Regions from separate parts of the Burkholderia theae genome, predicted to be linked through region 1. Evidence: predicted binding sites of a transcription regulator. Region 1 holds the regulator's gene; the other holds the start of a gene.
What was found. Region 1 encodes LexA, which represses DNA repair genes until DNA is damaged. Its sites were predicted from a motif close to ACTGTATNNNNATACAGT; they were not measured.

Region 2: a site for LexA is predicted at 1,783-1,800, ahead of recA (recombinase RecA). Genes of this name have one in related genera too.

What each region holds. Positions count from the first base shown of each region.
Region 1 covers NZ_CP183461.1:1,837,180-1,842,000, forward strand. The annotation lists gene ACN22W_RS08650 (ABC transporter permease) at 1-54, opposite strand, end outside; gene nodI (nodulation factor ABC transporter ATP-binding protein NodI) at 61-975, opposite strand; gene ACN22W_RS08660 (universal stress protein) at 1,313-1,810, shown strand; gene ACN22W_RS08665 (DUF2939 domain-containing protein) at 1,898-2,602, opposite strand; gene ACN22W_RS08670 (hypothetical protein) at 2,632-2,967, opposite strand; gene lexA (transcriptional repressor LexA) at 2,993-3,640, opposite strand; gene ACN22W_RS08680 (sulfate ABC transporter substrate-binding protein) at 3,905-4,821, shown strand, end outside.
Region 2 covers NZ_CP183461.1:3,132,822-3,137,642, reverse strand. The annotation lists gene ACN22W_RS14795 (sensor histidine kinase N-terminal domain-containing protein) at 1-939, opposite strand, end outside; gene ACN22W_RS14790 (response regulator transcription factor) at 957-1,685, opposite strand; gene recA (recombinase RecA) at 1,876-2,946, shown strand; gene recX (recombination regulator RecX) at 2,946-3,803, shown strand; gene ACN22W_RS14775 (DUF2889 domain-containing protein) at 3,950-4,558, shown strand; gene sucC (ADP-forming succinate--CoA ligase subunit beta) at 4,627-4,821, shown strand, end outside.

The DNA.
Region 1 (4,821 bases):
CGACTCGCGCGGCGGTGCCGACGGTGCGGCGGCGGAATAGTTGCGGACGTCCATGATCGCTCAGTCCTGCATTTCGCGGCCCGTGAGCCGCAGGAACACATCTTCCAGATTGGCTGGGCGATGCAGATAGCGCAACCCCGGGCGACCCTTGAGCCGCGCGCTGAGCGGCTCGGGGTCGCTCACGTAGCAGAACAGCGTCTCGCCGCTGATCTCGGTGCGCTTCGCGAACGCCGACAGCTCGTCGCGCAGGATGGCCGGATCGGGCCCGTAGATCTCGATCACATCGCAGCCGATCTCCGATTCGATCAGCGCGTGCGGCGCGCCTTCGGCGATCTTGCGGCCTTCCTCGATCACGCACAGGCGGTCGCACAGGCGTTCGGCTTCTTCCATGAAATGCGTGGTGATCAGGATCGTCTTGCCGCGCGCGAGCAGCGAGCGCAGCCGCTCCCACATCAGGTGCCGCGCCTGCGGATCGAGGCCGGTCGTCGGTTCGTCGAGCACCAGCACGTCGGGATCGTTGACGAGCGCGCGGGCGAGCGTGAGGCGGCGCTTCATGCCGCCCGACAGCTCGCCGACTTTCGCATCGGCCTTGTTCTCGAGTTTCGCGAATTCAAGCAGCGGCCGCACGAGCGCACGGGCAGCCTGCGCGGACATTCCGAAATAGCGGCTGAACACGAGCAGGTTCTCGCGCACCGTGAAGTCGGGGTCGAGATTGTCGAACTGCGGGACGACACCAACGCGCTGGCGCGCATGCCGCGCACGGGATGGAACCGGTTCGCCGCACAGCGAAATGGTGCCGGCATCGGGATGCGCGAGGCCGAGCAGCATCTTCAGCGTCGTGGTCTTGCCGGCGCCGTTCGGCCCGAGCAGGCCGTAGCATTCGCCGGCTTGCACGTTGAAGGACAGACCGTTGACGACGAGCTTGTCGCCATAGCGCTTCTCTACGTTCCGTAAATCGATCGGTGCGACGGACATGGGCATGTTGTCATTGTGAGCGGGCGCACGGGCGTTCCGCTGTCGGCTGCGTGGCCGGTTTGCGAACGGATCGGGCGAATGCGTGTCACATGGGCATGACCGAAGCGCACGAGGCCGACGCCTGATGGCCCGCCGGAGTACGAACGGGCCATTCTAGTGCATCGACTGCGTCTCTTCAGGGCATGCCTGCACGGTGCGATGCATGCGCGCACCGATCGTGCACTGCATCATCGCGCACGCGCCGAGCGGGGCGAATCAGCGTTTTCCATCCCTTGCGTCCTGAATTGCGGCGCACCATGATGAATGCGTAGGCTCGTTGTCGCGATAGGGAGGTTTCATGGCTAGCTACAACAAGATTTTGCTGTGTTACGACGGCTCGCTCGAAGGGCGCAAGGCACTGCGTTGCGGTGCCAATCTCGCAATGGACCTGAAGGCCGAGACGCATTTGCTGTCGGTCGTCGACATGCGTTCGAGCATTGCACAAAGCGCGGGTTTGCTGACCGACGTCGCGTGTGGCCGATTCGAGGAAACCGCGCGTGAAATCCTGCAGGAAGGCGTGAACTGGCTACGCGAGCGCGGCGTACAGGCCGAAGGCCATTTCGCGTTCGGCTATCCGATCGACGAAATCGCGAATCTCGCGACGGAACTGAAGGTTGACCTCGTCGTCGTCGGCCACCGGTGCCGTAGCGGGTTGTCGAGATGGTGGATGGGGTCGGGGAATACGCAACTGCTCGACCGTGTGAACTGCAGCATTCTGGTTGCGTGCTCGTCCGCGCAAGAGCAGAAGGCCGAAATCGCGCGCGAGCGTGAAGCGGCTACGGCGAGCGGCAAATGATCTGATGACTTGACGACGGCCTGACCGGCGATTCGCGCCGGTCAGGCGCCGCGCCACATCAGCGGCGCGGGCGTCGACCGCGGCCGGCTACGCATGCAGGTCGATCGCGGACAGCTTCCACGAGAACAGGCCGAAGCGGTGGAATATCGCCGCATAGCGGGTGCCGTCGGCGCTTCGCTGATAGGTCACGACGAATTCGTCGACATTCCGGTAGCCGGCACTGGTTTGCTGCTGGTGCGGTGGATGCGTTGCATCGCCCGCGCTGGCCGGTGCGGCAGGGGCCGGTGCCGGCGATGACGCGGCCGTGGCGACCGCGTTGCTGCCCGGAACGGCTGCGCTTGCCGGAGCCGGATTGGCCGGCGGTGCGGCCGGTGCATTGCCTTGCGGCAGATTCGACCATTCGGGCGGACGCTCGCCTGGATTGCCGCGCGGCGGCAAGCCGCTCATCAGCGCGGCCACGCCCTCCGGGGTTGCGTATGCATCGACCAGCGGGCCGATCAGCGCGGACCCGATCAGCGCACCGATCACCGCGAACGGATTGTTCTTCTTCACCGCGTCGATCCGGCGCATCAACTCTTCCGTGACCTGCTGCTTCAGACTGATGCGCAGCGACGGAAAATCGACATATTCACTGATGGCTTGCGCATCGCGCGCATCGATCGCCGATTTCAGGCGGCCGAGCGCGACGTATGGCGACGCATATGCATAACCGATCGCCGCAATGACGGCGACGGCCAGCACGGCGATCAGCAGGGGCTTGAGCCGCCATGCGCGGCCCGAAGATCCAGTCACGTTGCCTCCGGTGCGGGAATGTTCCGCAATCAGAGACCGCCTGGCGTGGCCGATCGTTCCTCGGCGATGCAGCGATCGATCATCCGGCACACGGCATCGATCGTGCCGACCATGATCAGGCGCGAACGGCCGTGATAGACGCGCACCGGCGCGCGGCGCGCAGGTTCCGCGTGATTCAGACCGGCGTTCAGCGATACCCGCGCGAAGGCGGGAAGCGCTGACGGCAGCAGCGACGCCTGCCGTTCGACTGCGACTTCTTCTTCCACAGGCGCCGCCGCGGACAGCGGTGCGCAGGGCGTGCGGCCGCGCAGATGACGCAGGCGACCGAATTGACGGAAAGGCAGCAGGCGGGCAAGGCGTTCCATGATGTTCTCCTAACGAGACGGAATGTCAGAGTTCGCCGGATCGGATCAGCCCGACGGCGATGCCTTCCAGCGCGAATTCCGCGCTGCCGGCCTTGACGAAGATGTTTTCGTAATCGGGGTTCTCCGCGATCAGCTCGAGACCGCCCGGCCGGCGCATCAGGCGCTTGACCGTGACGTCGTCGCCGAGACGCGCGACGATGATCTGGCCGTCCTTCGCTTCGGTGCGCTTCTGCACGGCGAGCAGGTCGCCGTCGAGAATGCCGGCGTCGCGCATCGACAGGCCGCGCACCTTCAGCAGGTAGTCGGGCTTGCTGGAGAACAGCGCGGGATCACACGCGTAATGCTGCGAGATGTGCTCCTGCGCGAGGATCGGGCTACCGGCCGCGACGCGGCCGACGAGCGGCAGCGACAGCTGCATCAGGCCGGCATGCGGCAGCGTGAACTGGTGCGGGGAATCTTCGAGGCCGAGCAGGCGGATGCCGCGCGACGCGCCGGCGGCCAACTCGATCACACCCTTGCGCGCCAGTGCGCGCAGGTGCTCCTCGGCCGCATTCGGCGAGCTGAAGCCCAGTTCGGCCGCGATCTCGGCGCGGGTGGGCGGGAATCCGGAGCGTTCGATCGCGCGACGGATCAAGTCGAACACTTGCTGCTGACGGGCGGTGAGTTTGGTCATGGCTCAACTGTATGGATAGACAGTGAGCTGTATTTTTATACAGTACTTCGCGAAATTCAAGTGTTACGTGAGGTTCGACGCGATCGCGCCGGTTCCGACGCGATTCCGCGACGTCCGGACGCCGGTTTATCCGCCGCAACCGTCCATCCCGTCTGCGTTAGCACTTTTGAGTATTAAAAAATGAAGAACGATTATTTTTAATCATGTAACCCGTTCGTTAGACTGGCCCGACATCGCAATACCGACAACACTGGAGAACCAAGGATGGCGAAGCGCAATACGGGGCTGGTGGGCGGGGTGGGCCGCCTGATCGCAACACTCGCGCTGGGCGCGGCGGCGGCGCTGGGCGTCGCGACGCATGCGCAGGCCGATACGACCTTCCTGAACGTGTCGTACGACCCGACGCGCGAGCTGTATCAGGACTTCAACCAGGCGTTCGGCAAGGAGTGGAAGGCGAAGACGGGCGAGACCGTCAACTTCAAGCAGTCGCACGGCGGCTCGGGCGCGCAGGCTCGATCGGTGCTCGACGGCCTGCAGGCCGACGTGGTCACGCTGGCGCTCGCTTACGACATCGACGCGCTCGCGAACAAGGGGCTTGTCAACAAGGACTGGCAGAAGCGCCTGCCCGACAACGCTTCGCCGTACACGTCGACGATCGTATTCCTCGTGCGCAAGGGCAATCCGAAGGGGATCAAGGATTGGGACGACCTGACCAAGCCGGGCATCTCGATCGTCACGCCGAACCCGAAGACGTCGGGCGGCGCGCGCTGGAACTACCTGGCCGCGTGGGCATACGCGCTGCACAAGCCGGGCGGCAACGAGCAGACGGCGAAGGAATTCGTCACGAAGCTCTACAAGAATGCGGGTGTGCTCGATTCGGGCGCGCGAGGCGCGACGACGAGCTTCGTGCAGCGCGGGATCGGCGACGTGCTGATCGCATGGGAAAACGAGGCATTCCTGTCGGTCAAGGAGTTCGGCACCGACAAGTTCGAGATCGTCGTGCCGTCGGTGAGCATCCTGGCCGAGCCGCCCGTCGCGGTGGTCGACAAGGTGGTCGACAAGAAGGGCACGCGCAAGCTGGCCGACGCGTACCTGAATTTCCTGTACAGCCCGCAGGGCCAGGAGATCGCGGCGCGCAACTACTACCGGCCGCGTTCGAAGAACGTGCCGGCCGAACTGAC
Region 2 (4,821 bases), 1.3 Mb from region 1:
CGGAACCGGGTGGCGCAGCGCGAACTCGGCCTGCGTGCGCAGGCCCGCGAGCGGCGTCTTCATCTGGTGCGCGGCGTCGGCGATGAAGCGCTTTTGCAGCGCCATGTTCTGTTCGAGACGCGCGAGCAGGTCGTTGAACGACGTGACGAGCGGCTCGATCTCGGGCGGCGCGCGCTGCGCCTCGACGGGCGACAGGTCGTCGGGCCGCCGCGCACGGATGTGCGCCTGCAGCGCGTTGAGCGGCGCGAGCCCGCGCGACAGCCCGAACCAGACGAGCAGGATCGCGAGCGGCAGGATCACGAACTGCGGCAGGATCACGCCCTTGATGATGTCGTTCGCGAGCGCGTTGCGCTTGTCGAGCGTTTCGCCGACCTGCACGAGCACGGGCTGCGTGCCGCTCGATTGCGGCAGCTCGACCGTCGTATACGCGACGCGTACGTCGTTGCCGCGCAGCAGGTCGTCGCGAAACACGACGACGCCCGGCGGCGGGCGATCCTCGTCGCGCGGCAGCGGCATGTCGGCTTCGCCCGCGACCAGCTCGCCGCGCGTGCCGAGCACCTGGAAGTAAACGCTGTCGACGTTGTCCGCGCGCAGGAAGTCACGCGTCTGCTCCGGCAGCGTCAGCTCGGCGACGCCGTTCACCGGGTGGATCTGCCGCGCGAGCACGTAGGCGTTGGTCTCGAGCGTGCGGTCGAACGGGCTGTTCGCGATCGTCTTCGCGACGAGGTAGGTGACGGCGATGCTCATCGGCCACAGCAGCAGCAGCGGCGCGAGCATCCAGTCGAGGATTTCGCCGAACAGCGAGCGCGGGCGCGGGGCCTCGGGCGTATCGGTTTCGTCGGGCGGCGCGAACGGGTTCTCGTAGCGTGCGTCGCGCGCGTCGTCGGCGGCTGATGACGGCGCGCCGGTCGGGGGGCGGGAATGGGCCGGCGTGGCCATCGCGGCGACGCCCGGCTTCAGCGCAGCGGCGTGCCGGCCACCGCGGGCTGGGGCGCTGTCGTGCCGGCCGGCGCGGCGGGCGCGGCTTTCTCGAGGCAATAGCCGAGGCCGCGCACGGTCGAGATCCGTACGCCGCTCGGTTCGATCTTCTTGCGCAGCCGGTGCACGTAGACTTCGATCGCGTTGTTGCTGACTTCCTCGCCCCATTCGCACAGATGGTCGACGAGCTGCTCCTTCGACACGAGCCGGCCGATCCGCTGCAGCAGCACCTCGAGCAGGCCGAGTTCGCGCGCGGAGAGATCGAGCACGTGATCGTTCGCATACGCGATGCGGCCGACCTGGTCGAACGCGAGCGAGCCGTGCCGGACGACGGTCGGGCCGCCGCCCGCGCCGCGCCGGGTCAGCGCGCGCACGCGCGCCTCGAGCTCGTTGAGCGCGAACGGCTTGGCCATGTAGTCGTCGGCGCCGAGGTCGAGCCCCTTCACGCGCTCGTCGACGCTGTCGGCGGCGGTCAGGATCAGCACGGGGAGGTTGGAATTGCGGGCGCGCAGGCGCTTGAGCACGTCGAGCCCGGACATTTTAGGCAGCCCGAGATCGAGGATCAGCAGGTCGAATGTCTGCATCGACAGCGCCGTATCGGCGTCGACGCCGCTCTTCACGTGGTCGACGGCATAGCCCGATTGGCGGAGTGACCGGGTGAGGCCGTCCGCGAGTATGCTGTCGTCTTCGGCGATGAGAATTCGCATGTTGCTGACCGATGGCCGGCAAGGTGTTCGCGCCGGCGCGGTTGTCTCCGAAGTTATTTGTGTACAACGCAGCCTGCATTGCGGGCTTGCATAAAACACTGTTTTTTTATACAGTGTCTGCATTCGTGGGCGGCGCTTGAAAGCGGGCGCGCCTTTAACAGACGCTGCTCATCATAGCAAAGGACGATTCATGGAAGAAAGCAAGAAAGGCTCCGGGATGACCGCCGAGAAGAGCAAGGCGCTGGCGGCCGCACTCGCGCAGATCGAGAAGCAGTTCGGCAAAGGGTCGATCATGCGCATGGGCGACGGCGAGGCGGCCGAAGACATCCAGGTCGTCTCCACGGGTTCGCTGGGGCTTGACATCGCGCTTGGCGTCGGCGGCCTGCCGCGCGGCCGGGTGGTCGAGATCTACGGCCCGGAATCGTCCGGTAAAACCACGCTCACGCTGCAGGTCATCGCCGAACTGCAGAAGATCGGCGGCACGGCCGCGTTCATCGACGCTGAACACGCGCTCGACGTTCAATATGCGTCGAAGCTCGGCGTGAACGTGCCGGAACTGCTGATCTCGCAGCCGGACACCGGCGAGCAGGCACTGGAAATCACCGATGCGCTGGTGCGCTCGGGCTCGGTCGACATGATCGTCATCGACTCGGTCGCGGCGCTCGTGCCGAAGGCCGAAATCGAAGGCGAGATGGGCGATTCGCTGCCGGGCCTGCAGGCTCGCCTGATGTCGCAGGCGCTGCGCAAGCTGACCGGCACGATCAAGCGCACGAACTGCCTGGTGATCTTCATCAACCAGATTCGCATGAAGATCGGCGTGATGTTCGGCAACCCGGAAACCACGACGGGCGGCAACGCGCTGAAGTTCTATGCGTCGGTGCGTCTCGACATCCGCCGGATCGGCTCGATCAAGAAGAACGACGAGGTGATCGGCAACGAAACCCGCGTGAAGGTCGTCAAGAACAAGGTGTCGCCGCCGTTCCGCGAAGCGATCTTCGACATCCTGTATGGCGAGGGCATTTCGCGTCAGGGCGAGATCATCGATCTCGGCGTGCAGGCGAAGATCGTCGACAAGGCGGGCGCCTGGTACAGCTACAACGGCGAGAAGATCGGCCAGGGCAAGGACAACGCGCGTGAATTCCTTCGCGAGAATCCGGAAATCGCACGCGAGATCGAAAACCGCATCCGCGAATCGCTCGGCGTCGTCGCAATGCCTGATGGCGCAAGCAACGAAGCCGAGGCGGTGGACGAAGAAGAGTGATGGTCGCGCGCCGAGGTCAGGCTGGCGAGCCGGAGGAGAGCGACATGCCCGAAACGGCGGGTCGCTCCGGCCGGCGAGCCGGATCCTCGGGCGCCGATCAGCGGGTCGCAGGCAGCCATGCCGCGAACCGCACCGCGACGAGGGCATCCGACGATGCCCTCGTTTCGTTTGAGATTGCCGCGCCGGACGATCCGTTCGACGACGATGAATCGTTCGACGCACACGACCGGCCCCGCCGCCGCGTGTCCGGTGTCAGCTTCCCGGGTGAGCGCGCATCCGACGCGTCCGCGCCCGCCACGGAAGACGTCTATACGCGCAGCAGCCAGCATCCGCGCCGCACGCGCCGTGGGTCCGGCGCTTCTTCTGGCGACGATTCGGGCGCGGGAGAGCGCAAGTCGTCGAAGCCGCCGCGTTCGTTGAAAGGCCGTGCGCTCGGTTATCTGTCGAGGCGTGAATACAGCCGCACGGAACTCGCGCGCAAGCTCGCGCCGTACGTCGGCGAAGACGAATCCGTCGAGCCGGTGTTGGATGCGCTGGAAAAGGACGGTTGGCTGTCCGACGCGCGCTTTGCCGAGAGTCTCGTGCATCGCCGTGCGTCGCGCGTCGGCGTCGCGCGCATCGTCAGCGAGCTGAAGCGCCATGCGGTCGGCGACGTCCTCGTCGAGGAGGTGAACGCGCAGCTGCGCGAGACCGAATGGGCCCGTGCGCAGGCAGTCTGGCGCAAGAAATTCGGTGCACTGCCGCAAACGCCAGCCGAGCGTGCGAAGCAGGCACGCTTTCTCGCCGCACGCGGCTTCTCGAGCGCGACCATCGTGAAGTTGCTGAAGGTGGGCGACGATTTCCCGATCGACGACTGACCCGGCCGGTCGCGTGCGCGGCGCGCGATTTTGCTGCAATGCAACCGCTTCCGGACAGGCGGGAATACCCGCCGTCGCGTCAAACTGTCTCAAATACCCAATATGCTAAAATCCATGGGTTTTCCTCTTCGGCCTCAACCTCCAGCATGCCGCTATCCGAGCCCGTGCCCCGTCAGTTGCGACATCAACGCGCAATCCGAGCGGAAGCTTACGAGCGCGGCGACGGCTTGTGGGACATTGAAGCCTGCCTGACCGACCACAAGCCGCGCGATGTCGCGCTTGCGTCGGGCATCCGGCCCCAGGGCCTGCCGATCCACGAACTCTGGCTGCGCGTGACTATCGATCGTGAACTCAATGTCGTCGACGCCGAAGCGTCTTCGGAATGGGTGCCGTATCCCGGTCAGTGTCAATCCGCCCCTCCCGCCTATCGGGCCCTCATCGGGCTCAATCTTTTCCGCCACTTCCGCCGCGATGCGAACCGACTGCTGTCGGGTGTTGCAGGCTGCTCCCATCTCACCGAACTGTGCGCCGTGCTGCCGACGGCAGCGATCCAGGCGTTCGCCGGTGACGTATGGAACGTGCGCGAAGAGGGTGGTGAAGGGCCGGATCACGACGGCGCGCACGACGAACCGCCGTTCCAGCTCGGCCGCTGCCGGGCGCTGCGGTTCGACGGCGAGGTCGTGCGGCAGTTCTATCCGCGCTGGTATGGCGCGGAACGGCCGGGCGTGCCCGTAGACGGCAGCACGAAGGAATGAACGGAAATCATTCGAAGAAGCGTCTTAAGCGACTTTTCATCCAACTCTCAGACTGAAGGGAATCACGCATGAAGATTCACGAGTACCAGGGTAAGGAAATCCTGCGGAAATTCGGAGTCGCGGTACCGCGCGGCAAGCCGGCGTTCTCGGTTGACGAGGCCGTCAAGGTGGCGGAAGAGCTGGGCGGCCCGGTTTGGGTCGTGAAGGCTCAGATTCACGCGGGTGGCCGTGGCAAGGGCGGCGGCGTGAAGGTGGCGAAGTCG